Regions from separate parts of the Erwinia sp. SLM-02 genome, predicted to be linked through region 1. Evidence: predicted binding sites of a transcription regulator. Region 1 holds the regulator's gene; the other holds the start of a gene.

Evidence for each region. Region 1 encodes LexA, which represses DNA repair genes until DNA is damaged. Its sites were predicted from a motif close to TNCTGTATGTACATACAGNA; they were not measured.
Region 2: the regulator LexA is predicted to act here: its motif matches at 3,254-3,273, upstream of dinG (ATP-dependent DNA helicase DinG).

What each region holds. Positions count from the first base shown of each region.
Region 1 covers NZ_JAQISN010000002.1:748,362-758,602, forward strand. Annotated here, with positions in the region: gene PGH32_RS16590 (SDR family oxidoreductase) at 1-575, opposite strand, end outside; gene PGH32_RS16595 (CsbD family protein) at 1,344-1,553, opposite strand; gene dinF (MATE family efflux transporter DinF) at 1,799-3,127, opposite strand; gene lexA (transcriptional repressor LexA) at 3,209-3,817, opposite strand; gene PGH32_RS16610 (diacylglycerol kinase) at 3,925-4,293, opposite strand; gene plsB (glycerol-3-phosphate 1-O-acyltransferase PlsB) at 4,422-6,845, shown strand; gene ubiA (4-hydroxybenzoate octaprenyltransferase) at 6,989-7,837, opposite strand; gene ubiC (chorismate lyase) at 7,857-8,384, opposite strand; gene malM (maltose operon protein MalM) at 8,552-9,475, opposite strand; gene PGH32_RS16635 (maltoporin) at 9,577-10,241, opposite strand, start outside.
Region 2 covers NZ_JAQISN010000001.1:564,548-574,788, reverse strand. Annotated here, with positions in the region: gene ybiB (DNA-binding protein YbiB) at 75-1,046, opposite strand; gene dinG (ATP-dependent DNA helicase DinG) at 1,068-3,230, opposite strand; gene PGH32_RS02765 (GNAT family N-acetyltransferase) at 3,355-3,873, opposite strand; gene PGH32_RS02760 (helix-turn-helix domain-containing protein) at 3,870-4,433, opposite strand; gene PGH32_RS02755 (MerR family transcriptional regulator) at 4,580-5,329, shown strand; gene PGH32_RS02750 (protein YohO) at 5,407-5,514, shown strand; gene PGH32_RS02745 (MFS transporter) at 5,660-7,141, shown strand; gene idi (isopentenyl-diphosphate Delta-isomerase) at 7,152-7,709, opposite strand; gene PGH32_RS02735 (suppressor of fused domain protein) at 7,837-8,946, opposite strand; gene PGH32_RS02730 (oxygenase MpaB family protein) at 9,052-9,918, opposite strand; gene bglX (beta-glucosidase BglX) at 9,966-10,241, opposite strand, start outside.

The sequences.
Region 1 (10,241 bases):
CAGTTATAAAAAGCTTCCAGCTGCACATCGTTAAATCCTGTTTTGTACGGCGCCGGATTTATTGTTGATACAGAGATCCCAAAAGGTTTCAATTCCAGTTGTAGCGTTTCGGCAATAGATTCTAATGCATGTTTAGATGCGGTGTAAGCACCCGTAAAGTTAGTTGATAAAAAACCGGCTACAGATGAGACGAAAACAATCCTGCCGCTTTTTCTTTCGGTGAACTTCCTCAGGAAAGCTTTAGTGAATGACAGTGTTCCAAATACGTTAATATCAAATTGCTTTCTGAATACAGAATCAGGCATATCAACGATGGAACCCCCTTCACCGATTCCCGCATTGTTTACTAAAATATCGATATCGAGTTTAGATGCGTAGTTCACATCGATAGGGTCGGTTATATCTACTTTAATAACATTGATTGATACATTATGCTTCGCGGCTTCTTCCCGGAGTGGGTATAACTGGCTTGGCAATTCAACTGCTGCATAGACATTATGCCCTCTTTTCGCCAACTCGATAGAATAGAACTTTCCAAAACCTGTTCCAGCTCCGGTGATCAATATATTTTTCATAATTATTCTCTATTAACATTTAAATATGCATGAAATATTTCAGGGGATATATTTACAGCAAAACCACTGCGATATTCACGATCATATTTTTCCTGGATAAATTAATCTTCACACGATTTTATTTTTCAATAGTTCATACTGCGGGGTGTTGCCCCTGGTTTATATAAAAGTTCAGCGGAATATTTATCCGGAATGAGTAGTAACATCCACTGAATTCTTTAACCAGCGATTATATTTCCGGCACTATCAGAAATACAACCTCCATAGTAATCACAAACCATCAGATATTTTTATCCAAAAGAGCTAAACTTACGGCACTCAACTTAAAACGGACATTAACACACCGAAAAATAACATTTATTATAAACTTTCCAAAAATGAGCTTATAAAAGTTATATTTTAATGTGATTAATATAAAAATAATTAAATATTCACTTCCAGAATAGTGATGTCCCGCATGTGTAGAAAAAACAGGTGGCATCGATGATTATCTCAAGTTCTATCAGGTTGGGGGGCATATCTGACAAGGGTGTGGGATTAATTGGAGGAAGGTCAATAACGGAAGATAAGGAGGCGGTCAACGATGATGCAGAGATTAGCGAAGCTTTGATAACGGTCTGCGATAAAGAGATGACGTGGACTCTGTCCACTGCGTCGCGGTCTGACAATGATTTCGGCTGGGGAGGTATCCGGGTTATTCGCAGCGATTTATTGGGGCGGCACGCTCCGTGTGCCTCAGGGTAGGAGCTTCATCCTGAAAAGACGTGCTTACCAGCGATGGTTGTTGCGGCTTTCCCAGTCGCTCAGTTCCTTCTCGGCCTGATCTTTCTGGTAGCCATAACGTTCCTGAATCTTACCGACCAGCTGGTCGCGTTTACCCTCGACCACCGTCAAATCATCATCGGTGAGCTTGCCCCACTGCTCTTTGACTTTCCCTTTGAACTGCTTCCAGTTGCCGCTGACTTCGTCGTTATTCATAACAGACTCCTTCTGGCTGAGATTAATGGTCTGGAATATTTCTATTCGTCACTCCGCTCAATAACCAGATAATTATCTGACTAAATGCTGAACTTACAGATAATTGTAGTGCAAATTTGGCAACGTGCCGCGAATGGAGCAATCTGCGGGCTGTCAGGGTCGAAGATTTACCGCCGAATACAGAAAAAAGCCTGCCCGTTCAGCAGGCTGACGATGACGACGGAATACGTAAGCAAATATGTCCATCAGCGTGATGAGTCAAACCAGGTGCCGTTACGCCAGTGCCGCTGCCAGATAAACCACAGGCTGATACCGCGCAGCAGCAGGAATACCGTTACCGCCAGCCACAGCCCGTGATTGCCCAGCAGCGGGACGGTAAACAGCGTCAGCCCAAACCCCGCCGCGGCAACCACCATACTGTTGCGCATTTCGCTGGCGCGGGTGGCCCCGATAAACATGCCGTCCAGCAGATAGCAGCCTACGCCGGCCAGCGGCATCAGCACCTGCCACCCTAAATAGCGATCGGCCAGCTCCTGTAGCGGTTCAAGTGAGGTAAGCAGCGCCACGATATGCTCCCCGCCCAGGGCATAAATCAGCGAAAACGCCAGTGCCACAACCCCGGACTGACGGCAGGCAGCGTGCCAGACGCTGAGCAGCTGCTGGCTGTTTCCGGCACCGTAGGCTTCTCCTGAGCAAGCCTCGACCGCATAGGCGAAACCGTCCAGCGCATAGGCGGTGAAGGTCAGAAACATCAGCAGCACCGCATTGACGGCAACAATATCGCTGCCCAGCCGCGCGCCGAAAATCGTCAGTGAGGCAAAGCACACCTGCAGCAGCAGCGAACGCAGCATAATGTCGCGGTTCAACCGCAGCAGGCGTGCCAGATTGCCGCGCCAGGCGTTGAGCAGCAGGCGCAGCGACAGGCCGCGCATCACCATCACCCGCCAGACCAGCAGCAGACCTACCAGCAGACTGACGTATTCCGCAATAGCCGTCGCCGCCGCCGCGCCCTGCACGCCCCACTTCAGGCCGATAACAAACCACAGATCCAGCAGGATATTCACCAGATTGCCCACCACCAGCAGGATCACCGGCGCACGGGCATACTGCACGCCCAGCAGCCAGCCGAGCAGAACCAGGTTTGCCAGCGTGGCGGGCGCACTGAGCCAGCGGATCTGCATAAATAAATCGGCCTGATGCAGCACGTCCTCGCTGCCGCCGGTCAATCCCAACGCCAGATGGGTCAGCGGCGCTTTCAGCACAATAAACGTGATGCCGGCCAGCAGTGCCAGCAGCAGCGGCTGCATTAGCGCCCGCGCCAGAGCGAGCTTGTCGTTTGCGCCAAACGCCTGTGCGGTCAGCCCGGTGGTGCTCATGCGTAAGAACAGCAGCAGCATAAACAGGAAGCTGGTGATAGTCGTACCAATCGCCACGCCGCCGAGGTAGGTCGGGCTATCAAGATGGCCAATAACGGCAGTATCAACCAGCCCGAGCAGCGGCACGGTAATATTGGAGAGGATCATCGGCAGCGCCAGCCGCCAGAGATTTTTATCGGCAGCCGTCAGCAGTCGCATCGTGTTTCAACCGGAAGCAGGGAGTGATTAGAGATCGCAAAAACGCGCCGCAGAGGGCGACGCGTCATATTCGGTGGGGGATTACAGCCAGTTGCCGTTGCGGATAACACCGACGGCCAGGCCTTCAATGGTCAGCGTCTGCTGACGCAGATCGACAACAATCGGCTGAAACTCACTGTTTTCCGGCAGCAGATGAACGATGTTCCCCTGCTTCTTCAGGCGCTTAACGGTCACTTCGTCATCAATACGCGCTACGACCACCTGGCCGTTACGCACGTCTTCCGTTTTGTGAACCGCCAGCAGATCGCCGTCCATAATGCCGATATCCTTCATCGACATGCCGCTGACGCGCAGCAGGAAATCGGCGTTGGGCTTGAACAGTTCCGGGTCAACCGAGTAGTGCCCTTCGATATGCTGTTCGGCCAGCAGGGGTTCGCCAGCGGCAACGCGGCCAATCAGCGGCAGGCCGTCGGCCTCTTCCATCATCAGGCGAATACCGCGAGATGCGCCGGAAACGATCTCGATCACGCCCTTCCTGGCCAGCGCCTTCAGGTGTTCTTCAGCAGCATTTGGGGAACGGAAGCCGAGCTGCGAGGCGATTTCTGCCCGCGTCGGCGGCATACCGGTCTGGTTAATGTGGTCGCGAATCAGGTCGTAAACCTGCTGCTGCCGTGCCGTTAGTGCTTTCATCCCGCCCCCTGGTTGTTTATACAGTCGACTGTGAGTATATACAGGTATTTGCGTGTTGAAAACCCAAAGCTGGCTAAAAAACAGCAGTTTGTTGAATTTTGGAAAACCTATCGCAAATGTGAAATCAGCAGCATTACCCACACGAAAATTGCCAATAAGATACTGAGCAAGACGGCAGCAGAGCCCATGTCTTTGGCCCGACCGGCCAGCGGATGAATCTCCGTGCCGATACGGTCAACGACGGCCTCAATGGCGCTGTTGAGGATTTCGACGATAATCACCATCACCACCGAGCCGATCAGCAGCACGCGGGTAACGGCGTCGACGTCCAGCCAGCAGGCAATAAGAATGGCGATAATAGCGGCGACCGCTTCCTGGCGAAATGCCGCTTCATGTTGCCAGGCAGCACGTATACCTTTCCAGGAATAGCCTGCTGCTTTTACAATTCGAGTCAGTCCGGTGGCGTTATTTGCCATGTTCAGGGAACCCTTTGGAAAGTTAAACGTCAATGAGAGGGTGTAGCACATTTTGCAACACCACAGATTCTGTTAGCGCTTTCTGGTATGCTTGCGGCGCTTTGCTAACAAGAGGCTTCATGTTGTCTATGTCAGGTTGGCGTAATTTATATTATAAACTGTTGAATCTGCCAGTGAAATTCCTGGTAAAAAGTAAGGCAATCCCGGCTGAACCGGTTGCCGAACTCGGGCTTGATACCTCACGCCCTATTATGTATGTGCTGCCTTATGATTCAAAGGCCGATCTCCTTGCTCTGCGCGAACAGTGCCGCAAACAGGATCTCCCCGATCCCCTGCACCCACTGGAGATCGACGGCACCGTGCTGCCCCGTTATGTGTTTATCCATGACGGCCCGCGCGTATTCCCCTATTTCGTCCCGAATGTTGAGTCGGTCAAGCTGTTCCATGACTATCTGGATCTGCACCGTAACCATCCCGATCTGGACGTGCAGATGGTGCCGGTCTCGGTGATGTTTGGCCGTGCCCCGGGGCGCGAAGTGCAGGGCGTTGAGCAGCCGCATCTGCGCGTGCTGAACGGCATCCAGAAGTTCTTCGCGGTGATCTGGCTGGGCCGCGACAGCTTTGTGCGCTTCTCGCCTATCGTTTCTCTGCGCCGCATGGCAACCGAACACGGTACCGATAAAACCATCGCCCAGAAGCTGGCGCGCGTGGCGCGTATGCACTTCGCCCGCCAGCGTCTGGCCGCCGTCGGCCCGCGCCTGCCGGTGCGTCAGGATCTGTTCAATAAGCTCCTGCAGTCCAAAGCCATCGCCAAAGCGGTGGAAGATGAAGCGCGCAGCAAGAAAATCTCCCATGAGAAGGCCCAGCAGAATGCCGTTGAGCTGATGGAAGAGATTGCGGCTAACTTCTCTTACGAGGCTATTCGCCTGACCGATCGCGTGATGGGCTGGACCTGGAGCAAGCTGTATCAGGGCCTGAACGTCAGCGGCGGCGAACGCGTGCGCCAGCTGGCGCAGGACGGGCACGAGATTGTCTATGTTCCCTGCCACCGCAGCCATATGGACTATCTGCTGCTCTCCTACGTGCTTTATCACCAGGGGCTGGTACCGCCGCATATTGCCGCCGGGATCAACCTGAACTTCTGGCCTGCCGGCCCGATCTTCCGCCGTCTGGGTGCCTTCTTTATTCGCCGTACCTTTAAGGGCAACAAGCTCTACTCCACGGTGTTCCGCGAATACCTGGGCGAGCTGTTTACCCGCGGCTATTCGGTTGAATACTTCGTGGAAGGGGGCCGTTCGCGCACCGGACGCCTGCTCGATCCGAAAACCGGCACGCTGTCGATGACCATTCAGGCCATGCTGCGCGGCGGCAACCGTCCAATCACGCTGGTGCCTATCTACATCGGCTACGAGCACGTGATGGAAGTGGCCACCTATGCGAAAGAGCTGCGTGGTGCGACCAAAGAGAAAGAAGGCTTTATGTCGATGGTTCGCGGCCTGCGCAAGCTGCGCAACCTCGGCCAGGGCTATGTTAACTTTGGCGAGCCTCTGCCGCTGGTCGCCTATCTGAATCAGCGCGTGCCGGAATGGCGTGATTCTATCGACCCGATCGAGGCCCAGCGCCCGGCGTGGCTGACCCCGGCGGTGAACGATATCGCCCAGAAGGTCATGGTGCGTATCAACAATGCCGGTGCCGCGAACGCCATCAACCTGTGCGTCACGGCGCTGCTGGCATCGCGCCAGCGTTCGATGACCCGCGAACAGCTGACCGAACAGCTGGACTGTTATATGCAGCTGCTGCGCAACGTGCCCTACTCCAGCGACTCTACGGTGCCGGACGTCAGCGCTGAAGCCCTGCTGGAACATGCACTGAGCATGAACAAGTTCGAGCTGGAACAGGACAGCATCGGTGAGATCGTCATTCTGCCGCGCGAGCAGGCGGTACTGATGACTTATTACCGCAACAACATTCACCACATGCTGGTGATGCCGTCGCTTATCGCCGCCATCCTGATGCAGCATCGTGAAGTGAGCCGCGAGGAGCTGCTGCGCCAGGTCAGCGTGGTTTATCCAATGCTGAAAAGCGAGCTGTTCCTGCGCTGGGAAACCAGCGAGCTGCCTGCGGTGCTGGATGCACTGGTGGCGGAAATGGCACGTCAGGGGCTGCTGCTGGCCGAAGAGAACAGCCTGCGCCTGACGCCGGGCCGCTTCCGCACGCTGCAGCTGCTGGCCGCTGGCGTGCGTGAAACCCTGCAACGCTATGCCATTACTTTCTCTATTCTCAGCGCTAACCCGGCGATTAACCGCGGTACGCTGGAGAAGGAGAGCCGGACCATGGCTCAGCGCCTGTCGGTGCTGCACGGCATCAATGCCCCTGAGTTCTTTGATAAAGCGGTGTTCACCTCGCTGGTGCTGACGCTGCGCGACGAAGGCTACATCAGTGATTCCGGCGATGCGCAGGTTGAGCAGACCCAGAAGGTTTATCAGCTGCTGGCTGAGCTGGTGACGCAGGATGTTCGCATGACGATTGAGAGTGCCGTCGCACACGATTGAACAAGCCGGTAGGTTTGAGCATAAAAAAAGGGGCAGACCACAAGGTCGCCCCTTTTTTATTATGTGAAAACGTCTTCTGCCGTGCGATCGGCTGCTTTGCTGCTGGCCTGCACCCGCCCCATAGCCACGCAGAATAACTGCTGTTACCAGATGCTCAGCGCAATCCCGACAAACAGCACCAGCCCAACATAGTTGTTGTTCAGAAACGCCTGGAAGCACTTATCGCGCTGACGATCGGCAATCAGCTTCTGCTGGTGAATAAACAGCACTGCGGCCAGTAAAAGCCCCCAGTAGAAAATACCGCCTAAACCACTCAGCCAGCCGGTCAGCGCCAGCAGGACCAGCGTCGCCAGCTGCAGCAGCCCGATAATCAGCTTATCCTGGCGACCAAACAGAATCGCCGTCGACTTCACGCCGATCTTCAGGTCATCGTCGCGGTCAACCATCGCATACTGTGTGTCGTACGCCACCGTCCAGCAGATATTGGCCAGGAACAGCAGCCAGCAGGTTAACGGCAGGGTTTCGTTTACCGCCGCCCAGCCCATCGGAATAGCCCAGCCGAACGCCGCGCCCAGCACCACCTGCGGCAGGTGGGTGTAGCGCTTCATAAACGGATACATCCACGCCAGCAGCAGCCCGCCCAGCGACAGCCAGATAGTCATGCTGTTCATGGTCAGCACCAGCAGGAAGGAAACCAACACCAGGCCGATAAACAGGACTTTGGCTTCATTGCTGGTGACGGCACCGCTCGGCAGCGGGCGTCCTCGTGTGCGTTTTACATGGCCGTCAATTTTGCGGTCGGCAAAATCATTGACCACGCAGCCTGCCGCACGCATGAAAATCACGCCGAGTACGAAAACTATCAGCACGTTAAGCGGCGGCACTTTCATCCCCGCCAGCCACAGCGCCCACAGGGTCGGCCACAGCAGCAGCAGCGTGCCAATCGGTTTATCAACCCGCATCAGGCGGATATAGGCAGAAAGCTTACTCATTTGCAGACTGGTCTCCACGCTACTGATTCTCCTCAGCGTTCGGATGGGCATACAGGGGAGATGCCGGTAAAAACAGTTCCGTCAGCAGCAGCGGTTTATCCGACAGGCGCAGGCGCGAGCGCCGCGCCCACAGATTTCCGCTGCGGCCAACGTCAATAAAATCGCGGGTTAACGTCGAGCTGGCAAACAGATAGCGCCCGAGGGGCACGGTGCCCAGCTGCTGCAGCTTCTGCTCCGGGCCGATCAGGGTGGATTCCGGCACCAGCGTGCGTGCCACCAGCCAGGGGATACCGTCGCCACAGAGTTCGATTTCCCGCAGCCAGAAACGGGGGTCAGCGGGCAGCAGTTCAGCATCGCTTCCGGCCTCGTGGGCCGCAATAAACCCTTCGCGCAGCAGGTTGACGGTCACCTGCTGACAGTGGCGTTCAAAACGCCGGGTCATCGAGTCTTCTTCCATCAGCCAGTCGAGCAGGGAAGCGGTTAACAGGGGCGATGATTCGGGTAGCCAGTCGATAGCGCGCAACAGCGGCAGCGCGTTCTCAGCCATAGCACTTCTCCGCAAAAAATTCAGAAGCAGAGTGTAACGCAGACACCGGAGCCAAACCTATCAAAGCGGGGCAATTACGCAGAAATTTATGGGTAGCACGGCAGGAAGGAAAAAAGGTGCGCCGCACGGCGCACCAGTCATGGAGCCAGCCCAGCAATATGGGGATGTTATCCCTTGCCTTTCACACTGCTGATAAAGGTTTGCCGCGCCGATGTGGAGCCCAGACGCTCGGCTTCATTCATCAGTCGCAGCGCTTTGTCGATATCACCCGCCTTCGCCGCCTGGCGGATGCCCTGGTTGAAGTACGTTTCGGTGTCGCTCAGCATCGGCTCCGCTTTCGCTGCAGGAGCCGCTGGCGCTGGCGCAGCGGCGACCGCTGCCGGTGCGGCCGTACTGCCGACGACCACCGGCTGCGGCTGCGGCTGGTTAAACACCTGGCCGATCATCACGTTGCCGCTGCCCTGCTCCGCTTTCACCTTCAGCGTAATCTGGCCGTCGCTCACATGGGTGGCAACCGGATCGGGGATGGACGGCACGGCATTACCCACGCCTTCAGCGTAGGCCTTCGCCGGGTTTTTCAGCTGGGTGGTGGTGGTCAGATCCTGGCGGGTGGTGTACACCAGCAGGTAAATCTGTTTTTGCCCCAGCGCCGGGGTCAGCTTGAGCGTTCCTTCCAGCCGATCCTGCGAGACAACGCCGGGTTTCTGATACGGGAAATAGCTGCCGGGATAGAAGGCAGCCGGGCGCATTTGTTCGTCCAGTACCAGGACGTTTGGCACATAGACGCGGCGATCTTTCACCACGCTGGTCAGCGATATTTCCAGCGAGCCGCGATCGGCAGGCAGTGTCACGGCCGCAACCGGGCCGGTAATTTCCCCCTGATTCAGGCTCTGTGAGGAAGCGTTCAGTGCAATGTCGTTACTGGCCGGTGGTGTGATCGGCAGCCAGGAGAGGCGCTGCAGTGCGGAGGCCGGAATGGCCGGGGCCACCGCCACGTTCTGTGGCGAAGTAAAGGTTGCCGCCGTAGCGGGCAGGATCGATGCGGAAGCCAGTCCCGCGAGCAGGCAGAGTGACAGCAGATTTTTTTTCATTTTATGTTCCTTAAACGGGCCACCCCGATCCCGCCAGGCAATGCAGTTTCGGGGCTAAAAAGATACGGGCGGACCTGAGCTGGCCCGCCCGCGACTGGCTGTTACCACCAGGCTTCCATCTGTACGCCGAAGCTGACCTCATCGTCGTTACCGCGGCTGAAGGTTTTGGCGCTGGTATCGCTGTAGGCGGTGCCGGAGGTGTAACCGGTGTCGTCAGAGGTGGCGTAGCCCCACTTCTCATCCCACTTGGCGTAGGTGGCAAACACGCGGATCGCCGGGCGCGACCAGATGCTGTCACCGGCCTGCCACTGCTGGGCCAGGGTCACTTTATACTGGCTGTTGCGCTCGCCGGTTTCCTGCGACTTCACGTTGTCGTAGCCCACTTCCAGCAGGGTGCTCATGATCGGCGTCCATTTGTACATCGGGCGCACGCCGGCGGTGTACCAGGTGGTGCCGTTTTTATTGTCGCGATCCAGGTCCTGGAACATGGCGACGTACATCAGGCCCCACTTGTCGTTAAAGTCCAGCGCACCGTGGTCGATCACGCGAAGCATGTGACCGTTGTTATCGATGCTCGAACCTTCTGAGCGGCCGTTACGCTGGGAGGTCAGCGCATCGGTGGCGTACTGCACGACAAACTTGTTGTAGCCGTTGTAGATGGTCTGGGTATGTTCACCCGTCACCATCCAGCCATCTTTGGTGGCGCCGTCCGCCAGAGAATAGCCGTCCTGCACGTTAGCGCGGCCGTAATCAACGCCCAGCTCCA
Region 2 (10,241 bases), on a different contig from region 1:
ATCCGTTCAAGGCCGCTGTGGATTCATCGCCGGTAAACTACGCCAACCGCCTTATCAGCCTTCGACAGCCTGCTTCAGTATCCCGCTTGCTCAATCTCACTCAGCGCCGCTTCCATCGTCTGTGCCCTTCCCGTTGCCACATAGCAGCAGGCGATTTGCAAACGCAGCGATTGGGGGACCGCCACTTCACGATTAAGACAGCGGTGGATCCAGGCTGCGGTGGTGGCCGCATCTTTCGCTTCCGGCAGTTCGCCCGGGGCAAATGATACCTCCTCCTGGCGCGCCAGCAGCACCCGCGGTTCTTCACCGTGGATCAGGCTGATTGACGGGCAGCGCTGCGGGCTGGCATACACTTCGCCCTCGGTGCCGTTAAGCAGCAGGCCGCGACCGCCAATATCACTGAAGAATTTGCCAACCTTTGGGATATATTCCGGGTGCGAGACGCTGGCCAGCCGCAGCGCCGCGTCTTCGGCAAACGGCGTTGCCAGCTTGGCCAGCGTATGCGCACTGTTGCGCACGCCCATGCGCCAGCGCATTGCCAGCTGGTGCTCCATCGGTTCACACAGCTGACCGATGGTGATAAACACCGCTTCCCCCGCGTCCAGCCTGCTCTGGGCTTCCGCCGGCGTCAGCGAGGCCGGCACGCCCAGCGCCTGGAACACCGCTTCGCTGGTGATGCGCGTGGGATCGTCACTGACCCCGTGAACCAGAACCGGGAAACCGAGGCGGCTCAGCAGCAGCGCCAGCAGCGGGGTCAGATTCCCCTGCCGCCGCGCACCGTTATAGCTGGGGATGACGATCGGCATCGGTAACCCGCCGGGGGGCGTCAGGCGTGGCATCTGCTCCTGCATCGCCTGATAGAAGCCCAGCATCTCCTCTTCGCCTTCCCCTTTAATACGCAACGCAATCAGGATCGCCCCGAGTTCGAGGTCCGGCACGTCGCCCGCCAGCATACGGCGGTAAAGCCCACGCGCGCTGTCAATATCAATATCCCGGGCATGGTTTTTACCGCGCCCGATCTCTTTAATAATCTTGTTAAGTTCCATGCGTTTGCTCACTGAATAAGGTTAACGCCTGCGGCGCGGCGGCACTCTTTTTTTCGTTGGCGGGCTGACGGCCCTGGGCAGCTCGCCTTCCGGCATCGGCGGCTGTTCGATGGGAAACACCGGCAGTGCTCCCAGCAAACGCGCGCCGTAGCTTTTGCTTAACAGCCGCCGGTCGTAAATCACAATCTCACCGAAGCAGTCGTGGCTACGGATCAGCCTTCCCACCTGTTGGATAAGATTAAACGAGGCGCTGGGCAGACTCTGCACCTCAAAAGGATAACGCTTCAGGCTTTTCAGCCATTCGCCCTCGGTCAAAATAACCGGACTGTCCACCGGGGGGAAAGCGATTTTATGAATATGGACCTGAGAAAGCAGCGCGCCTTTCAAATCCAGCCCCTCCGCAAAGGACTGCAAGCCGACCAGCACGCTGGTTTCCCCGCGCTCTACGCGCTGACGATGCAGCGCCACCAGCGCCGGGCGCGGTTTGTCGCCCTGAACCAGCATCATTAACCGCAGCTCGGGCAGGTAAGCAATAAACTGCTGCATCGCCCGGTTGCTGGCGAACAGCACCAGCAGCCCCTTATGCTGCGCCAGCTTTATCTGATGGCGGAAGAAATGGGCCATTTCGGCAAGATGCGCCACCTCGTTGGCCAGCAGCGGCTCGTGCTGCATCTGCGGAATAACCAGTTTGCCCTGTTCCACGTGATTAAACGGCGAGTCCAGCGCAACAAAACGGTCGTCCGCCTTTTCGCTCAGGCCGGACATCTCCTGCAGTCGCTGGAAGCTGTTCAGCGAACGCAGGGTCGCGGAGGTCAGCACCACGTGGGGGATTTTACGCCACAGCAGCTTCTCCAGCTGATCGCTGACGCGGATCCCCGCACAGTGCAGCATCAGGTGAACGTTACCCTCGCGCAGCTCGCGGGTGACCCACTTCGACACCGGCGCGCCGGACGTCTGTTCCAGCGCCGCCAGCCGCCACAGCTTGCTGCTGGCTTCAAACCAGCCCAGCGCGCGGTTCATCTGCAGCAGGGTTCGGTGCAGGCGCACCACGTCGTACTGCCCGCTTTTCTCACTGAGATCGTTAACCAGTCCTTCCGCCAGCCCGCGCAGCGCATCGCAGAGCTTGAACAGCCTGCCGCAGAGGGTCATTACCTCCTCCGGCAGCAGCCCCATCTCAAAACGGTACTCCCCCTCCTGCCCGTCCGGCGGTAAATAAAGCCCGAGGATCTGCGACAGCATTTGCAGCTGTTCGCGCACCTCTTCACAGTGTTCCTTCAGGCGGTCCGGGTTCGCCAGCGGCGGCGGACGTTTCGGCCTGAACTGCGCCATACACTGCTCAACCAGCCGGCCAAACAGATCGAGCTGCAGCGTATTCCAGCCGGGCGTTATTTCGCCGCTCATTTCCAGCGCGTCACGCGCCACGTCGGGCAGATGATGACCTTCATCCAGCACCAGCAGCAGGTGCTTCGGCGGCGGCAGTACGGATTCTGTTTCCAGCGCCGCCATCACCAGCGCATGGTTAGCCACCACCACGTCGGCGTTTTCGATTTCGCGGCGCGCAACGTAAAACGGGCATTCACGAAACCAGTGACAGTTGCTGCCGAGACAGTTGGCCTTATCGGTGCTGATGCGCTGCCAGAGAGAGTCTTCGATGTTGTCCTTGCAGTGATCGCGCAGGCCGTCCCATTCGTAACGATTTAACGCTTTTTCCAGCTCGCAGCAGATCGCCCGCTCCGCCTTGCTGGCGGTCATATCATCGTCCAGAAACAGCAGCAGATCGCCCTGCTTCTCCTCATCGGTAGCCAACGCCGACAGATTGCGCGGGCAGACGTAGCGCCCACGGCCAAACGCTGCGGTAAAGGTCAGGTCGGGAATGATTTTCTTCAGCAGCGGCAGATCTTTGCTGTAAATCTGATCCTGCAGCGCCACGTTGGCGGTGCTGACCACCAGCGGCTTTTCCTCCGCGCGGCTGACCGCGATGCCGGGGATCAGGTAGGAGAGGGTTTTCCCTACGCCGGTCGGTGCTTCAATAGCCAGATGGCGTCCCTCTTCACCCGACAGCGTTTTCGCCACTTCAGCAATCATCTGCCGCTGCGGTGCGCGCGGAATAAAATCGGGGACTTGCTGTTGCAGGGCTTTATACCACCCGGCAATTTGCGCTTTTAACGCCGCAGTTAACGCCATGACAACCCTTACCAAAAAATCAGGGCTGTATTTTTACACAGTATCGCGCCGGCGTCAGCCTGAGGATGCGGATCCCGCCAGGAAAGTCGTGCCGCTCAGCCTTTATCCAGCGGCACGGCGCGGGTCAGCATCGTTTGTACATCAGCGTGGTGGCATCCAGTACGCCTTCTGTGGAGCAGGCGTAGTGCGGAATTTCCCCCGCCACCTGCCAGCCCAGCGAGCGATAGAGCGGTTCCGCCACGTCGCCGCTGCGGGTATCAAGCACCAGCAGCGTTCGGCCCGCCTCTCTGGCGCGGGCTTCCGCTCTCAGCATCAGTTCCCGGGCGATCCCCCGCCGACGCGCATCGGGATGCACCAGCAGCTTGATCACCTCGGCGCGGTGCGCACCGTTCGGCGGCATGGCCAGCACCACCATCACCGTCGCCACTATGCGGTCCGCCAGCCTGGCAACCAGCAGCGTTTTATCGCCACAGGCCAGACTGAACACCACATCCTGCCAGAAGCGGCTGAAAGTCTGCGGATCGCAGTCCACAAAGCCGACGCTGGCGCCCTGCGCAACGCAGCCGTTCAGCACCCGGCACAGTGCCGGAAGCTCATCACGCGCCTGCTGCGCGTTTAGCCATTCGTATTCAATCTGGTTCATGGGCGTGCCACCACCAGCGCATAGCGTGCGCCTCCGGCTTCCGGCGCGCTGAATGACGTGCGGCCAAACAGATGAAAGCGCAGGCAGTCGCCCTTCTCCAGCCGCCACTGCTGATCATTCATGCGGAAAATCAGCACGCCGTCCAGCATCCAGATATGCTGCTCCAGCCCGGCGAGCGGCGGCAGGTCGTACTCAATCAGCGCGCCCTGTTCCAGCTGCGCCTCCACCAGTTCGGCGTGAAACGCCTGCGCGGGCGGGGACACGCTGCGCCGCAGATAACCGCTGCTGGCGTCACGCCAGACGTTCTGCTGCGGCGGCCGCAGATGTTGCGGGCCGTTTTGCTCCACGTCACTGAGTAAGCGGGACATGGTCAGCCCATAGGCGCTGCACAGCCGGTTCAGCAGCGCGGCGGTCGGGCTGCTCTCTCCGCGTTCAATACGCGACAGCGATGCACGGCTGATGCCGGTCATCTCCGCCAGCGTTTCCAGCGACCACCCCTGTTCAATTCTCAAATCGGCCAGCCGCTGGGCCAGGCGTTGCTCGGTATAATCCAGATCCATGACATTCTCATTAATGGGAAATAATCTCATATATGAGATCTACCGCATCGCGCCGCTCAGATCAAGTTGTACACTGACAAATTATTTGTACAGCATGCTATTATTGAATACGGTTAAATCAGGCCCGAGAGTGAATGAGGTGAGAAATGACGTTGTACAGCATTGGTGATGTTGCTGAACGCTGCGGGATCAATCCGGTAACCCTGCGCGCCTGGCAGCGCCGCTATGGCCTGTTAAAGCCTCAAAGAACCGAGGGCGGTCACCGCCTGTTTGATGAAGACGATATTCTGCGAATTGAAGAAATTAAGCGCTGGATGAGTACCGGCGTGCCGGTCGGAAAAGTGAAAGCGCTGCTGGAAGGCGAGAACATCGAGATCCACGACGGCTGGATTACCCTGCAGGAAGAGATGATGAACGTGCTGCGCCACGTTCGCCCGTCGAAGCTGAGAGCGAAAATCGCCACGATTGGCCGTGAGAATCCGGCCGGGGCGCTGATCGACCACGTATTTCTGCCGATTCGCCAGCGGCTGAACCTGGACCAGACCACCGCCCGCGCAATGTGCAGCCTGCTGGACGGCGCGCTGATCGACTACGTGGCCTTCTGCCTGACCGGCTCCCGTAAAAAAGCGGGCAAGGATGCACTGCTCATCGGCTGGGGCAATGAGGATCGTACCCGACTGTGGCTTGAGGCCTGGCGGCTTTCGCAGCAGGGCTGGCGCATTGATGTGCTGGCTGAACCGCTGGATCAGCCGCGCCCGGAGCTGTTTCCCGGTCAGAAAATTTTCGTTTACACCGGCAAAGCACTGACCCGACGTCAGCAGGAACAGCTGGCGCACTGGCAGGAGCAGGGGTTCACGGTTATCGCACACGACGGCGACAGGGTCGATGAGGAGTAAGAAAAACCACTCTTTGGTTTAATAATCTCAAGCGAAGGCGCTATAATCCGCCTTCCTTTGAGAAAACGGGTTACGTTATGAACTGGCAAAAAATTGGTGTGGTCTTTATCTTTCTGCTGATGGCTTTGGGTGGAATTGGCGGCGTGATGCTGACTGGCTATACCCTGATCCTCCATTCGAAATAACCCCCTTTTGCTCACCAGGCGGCATTTTCTGCCGCTCCTCTCCTTTTTGTAACTTTTTGTTTTATCTTATAACCAGCTGGAATTTAACTCCGCCAGCCGGGCTGGTTATGCTCTGGGTTTATTCCAAAAAGACCTATAAAACATCATGACCGATCTCATCACCTCTTCAGCGCACGTTGCGCAGGCAGGGAATGCGCCCACCGGCGCAGCAGTCACTATCCACCGCGCGGCGGATGTCTCTCAACTGGTTAATAACAGCGACAGTTCACGCAGCAATGCCCGCATTGTTATCGGCATCGCCCTCGGCGGCGTGTTCCTCGATGCCTACGACCTCGGTGCGCTGGCCTTCGGCATGAAGGATGTGACGCGCGAGTTTGGCCTTTCGCCTTCCGGAGCGGGGATGATTGCCTCAGCAATTACCCTCGGCGCAATCGTTGGCGCGCTGATTGGCGGCTATCTGACGGATAAAATCGGCCGCTATCGCGTCTTTATGGCGGATATGTTCTTCTTCGTTTTTGCCGCGCTGGCCTGCGCGTTTGCGCCCAATGAGTATGTGCTCGCCGGAGCAAGATTTGTGATGGGAATGGGCATCGGTATCGATCTGCCGGTGGCGATGGCGTTCCTGGCGGAGTTTTCGAAATTAAAAGGGCGCGGTAACAAAGCGGCCAGCATTGCCATGTGGTGCCCGACCTGGTACGCCGCGATCTCGGTGTCTTACCTGCTGGTATTGTTCTTCTGGTCGGTGCTGCCGGAAAGCCACAGCGACTGGATGTGGCGTATTATTCTCGGATTCGGGGCCATTCCGGCGCTGATTATTATCGCCATCCGCAGCAAATACATGAGCGAATCGCCAATCTGGGCGGCGAATCAGGGCGATCTGCACGGTGCCGCCGCTATCCTGCGAAATTCCTACGGCATCAACGCCCACGTGGCGAAGGATGCGGATTTAACACCTGCCCGCCCGGTGCGTCGCGCCAGCTGGGGCAACTACGGTGCGCTGTTTAAAGGTGTTTACCTCAGGCGCACCACGCTGGCCACCGTCACCTCGATCGTTTCGCCGTTTGCCTATAACGCCGTGGCCTTCGGCCTGCCGGTGATCATTTCCAGCTTCCTGGCGCAGTCGATGCTGACCACCATTCTGTTGTCGCTGGCGCTGAACCTGCTGTTTGCCTTTACCGGCGGTATCCTTGCCGTCCGGCTGGTGCCGCGCTTTGGCGCATGGAAAATGATGACGCTGGGCTATCTCTGCCAGATTACCGCACTGCTGGGCCTGGCGCTGGTCGGCCGGCCGGAAGACGGCCATCAGGCGGCGATTTCGGTCGCCATGCTGGCGCTGTTCCTGCTGGGTCAGGGCTTTGGCCCGGGGGCACACACCATGACCTACGCATCGCTGAGCTATCCTACCTCGCTGCGCGGCGTGGGCGTCGGCTTTAATCAGATGATGGTGCGCGCCAGCTCTACCGCCTCGCTGTTCCTGTTCCCGGTACTGGCGGCAGCGCTGAGCACGAATGTGTTCTGGGTGATTGCGCTGGCCCCGATTGTCGGCCTGCTGGCGCTGCTGGCGATCCGCTGGGAACCGTCAGGGTACGATGTTGATGCGGAAGATTTCGCGCTGAACGGCAAATAATTGCCAGACATCAGGCATCGCTGGTCAGCGGAGCATGCGCCCTGCCCATAAAGCGCGTCAACTCATCCGGAATACGGGAAAAAGTGTGCAGGAACCAGGGCGTAAAACGCTCAGGCTCCTGCTGCATTTCCGCCTGAACCTCCGCCAGAGAAGCGTAGCGCCAGGCATCGGCCTCTTCGGGATTAAGCTGCGGTTGCTCATCGCTGATGGTGAAATAGACGTGGCCGTACTCATGCTCGGTCAGGCCGTTGCTCAGGGGCAAATTGTAGCTCAGCTCAAAAACCGGCTGCAGCGTCAGCCGCATGCCCATTTCTTCATACAGCCGTCGCTCGGCGGCATGGCGCGTTGACTCCTGCGGATAGGGATGACCACAGGTGGTATTACTCCACAGGCCGCCGCAGTGATATTTGCCGCTGGCGCGCTGCTGCAACAGCAGCTGGTGGCTGGAGTTAAAGACATAAACGGTTACCGCGCGATGCAGTAATCCTTTTTCATGTACCTCAAGCTTCTCCATTTTGCCGGTGGCGCGATCTTCACGATCGACAAGGATAACTTCAATAGCTGCCATGCGAACTCCTCAGGTCATATCCCAGCTATTCTGGCATATCCGGGCGGCATTATACTGTACAGAATAGTGCGCACTGCCTGAATTTCCGCACAACCGCCGCCGTTTGTCGCGGCCAGCGCACAAAAGATTACTCGCTGGCTTCAACCACCTGCTGCCGGGCACGAAAAATATGCCCTGCGCCGTACTGCAACAGCCGCGCAACCAGCTCATAGCCGCCGTTTTCCTCCGCCTGAGAGAATTCGCGCTCCAGCTGCGTCACCGGTGCCGCCCACAGCAGATTCACCTTCTCGTCGTCAAAACGCGGCAGTGGAAACTGCCCGGCTTCGCGGCCCAGCGCACCGGAAAGAATAAAACCCTCGAACCCCACCGGGGCCATGGAGGATGTCAGCGTATGCCCTTCGCCCAGCCAGCTAATACGATCCCAGGGGAGATGGGCAAAACCAGCCAGCGCACTGGCCATCTGCACCGCGTTTTCCTCGGTCATGACTTCAGCGTCAATGGCCATTGCCAGCTCGGTTCGGCGATACTGCGGGGCCAGATCGTTGTAAAGATGATCGACCCACGGCATCGGGCGAATGCTCATGCCCAGCGTCAGAAAGTACCAGTTACCCTCATGATAATGCTGGGAAATAGCCATCGGCGGCCAATTGCCGCGATCGATGGCGTAATACTTGAGAGACTCGCCAAACTGTTCGCTGTAGCACGCCAGCATCTTCAACTGGAACGGCTCCCAGCCCTGGCCTTCCTGCCAGTCGCGCCAGAACTGCCGGTGCTGCTGCGCCCGGGCATAGTGCGGATTAGTGGATGCCGAACCGAGCGGAGCGGTCAGCCGGTTGGCCTTGATGCAGCCGGCGGAAAAGCTCACCTGCTTTTCCTGATACAGGCTCCAGCCGGGGATGACCGCCAACAGCTGTCCCTGATACCACAGGGCCGCCCCGTCGTCGCTCGGTTCCCAGATAATCTGCAATCCGGCGGGGTCGAGCATCGGTTCCGCCAGCAGCGTGCGGCAGAACTCCGCGCTCAGCAGCGGTGCGCGGCCCTGTTCCATGGCGATCGTATCTTCCTGGACCGGCGCGGGCAGCAGATTGCGCAGCCAGCAGCCGCGCACGGCAAACTGGCTGCGAAAAGCCTCCGCCGGCCAGATGTAGAAATAGGCGGTGCGGTCATCCTGTTCGACCAATGCAACCAGCGTATGCTGTTGATTGGTCACTTCAGCAATCTGATAGGGCTCTGTCATAACGCCTCGACGTTGTCTGGAGGGATCCTTTTTCCCGGAGAATAGAGCAGGATGACGGGTTGTGCTATGTCAGAACAAGGGTATTTATCTCAAAAACCGTACAGGTCAGCGCCCCATGCGCGCCATGGCCCGCTGGTAAGCCCCCTTGCGGATCGCCCAGCGCAACAGCCCGGCAATCAGATAAATCCGCCCGTTAATCAGGCGGTGTCGTAACGGCGAGTAGTGTAAACCAAAGTCGTGCAGCGCCCAGTCGGGCAGCAGTGCGATACCGGCCTGCAGCATGGCCTGCATCGCCGGACGCGCCTGCCAGCTGGGTGCCGGCGCGTTCATCAACAGCGACAGCACTTCACGCGTGCGTTCATCGCAGCGCAGCTGCGGCCGCATCCGGTCAAGATAGGCTTCAACGGCGGCGACGCTTTTCGGCACCTGCTCAGCCCCCAGCGCTTCCGCAACCCGGGCCGCTTCCGCATAGTAGCGATCCTGCTCCGCCAGGCTGAGCTGCGGATTCTTGTAGCGCAGGTGGGCGGCAAGAAAACAGCGGGTTTCGGCAACGTGTACCCAGGTCAGCAGCGCCGGATCGGCAGCGGAATAGGGAACGCCGTGCGCATCCGTACCGGTAATATGCAGATGGATGCGCTTCACCCTGTCGATCAGGATCTGCGCATCGCGATGGTTGCCGAAGGTGGTGACGGCAATAAACTGGCTGGTTCGCCGCAGTCTGCCCATCATATCCTGGCGGAAGGTGGAGTGATCCCAGACGCCCGCCAGCGCCAGCGGATGCAGCATCTGCAACAGCAGCGCCGAAATGCCACCGCACAGCATTGAGGAGAAATCGCCATGCACCCGCCAGATAACGCTGTCCGGCCCGTAAAGACCGGGATCGCCCGGCGGCTGCGAAATATCAAATTCATTCAGCGACAGGCCGTTAAGGCGAAAAACCTGCTGCTGAATTCTGTCTCGTATGCCCGACATACCTTTCCTGACTGCAAATACGGGGCAGGCTGCCCTGCCCCCCATCCTCAACGATAATCAAATTCCGCATTCTGAGTGCGGGCGGAATCCAGCCCGATCATCACGCTGAATTTACCCGGCTCGGCCACGTGCTGCATCTTAGCGTTCCAGAACTTCAGCGCGCTGACATCGATCGGGAACGTGACGGTCTGCGACTCACCGGCCTTCAGCATCACGCGCTTAAAGCCCTTCAGCTCTTTCACCGGCCGGCTGATGCTGGCCACCTCATCGTGCAGATAGAGCTGCACCACCGTCGCACCGTCACGCTTACCGCTGTTGGTTAC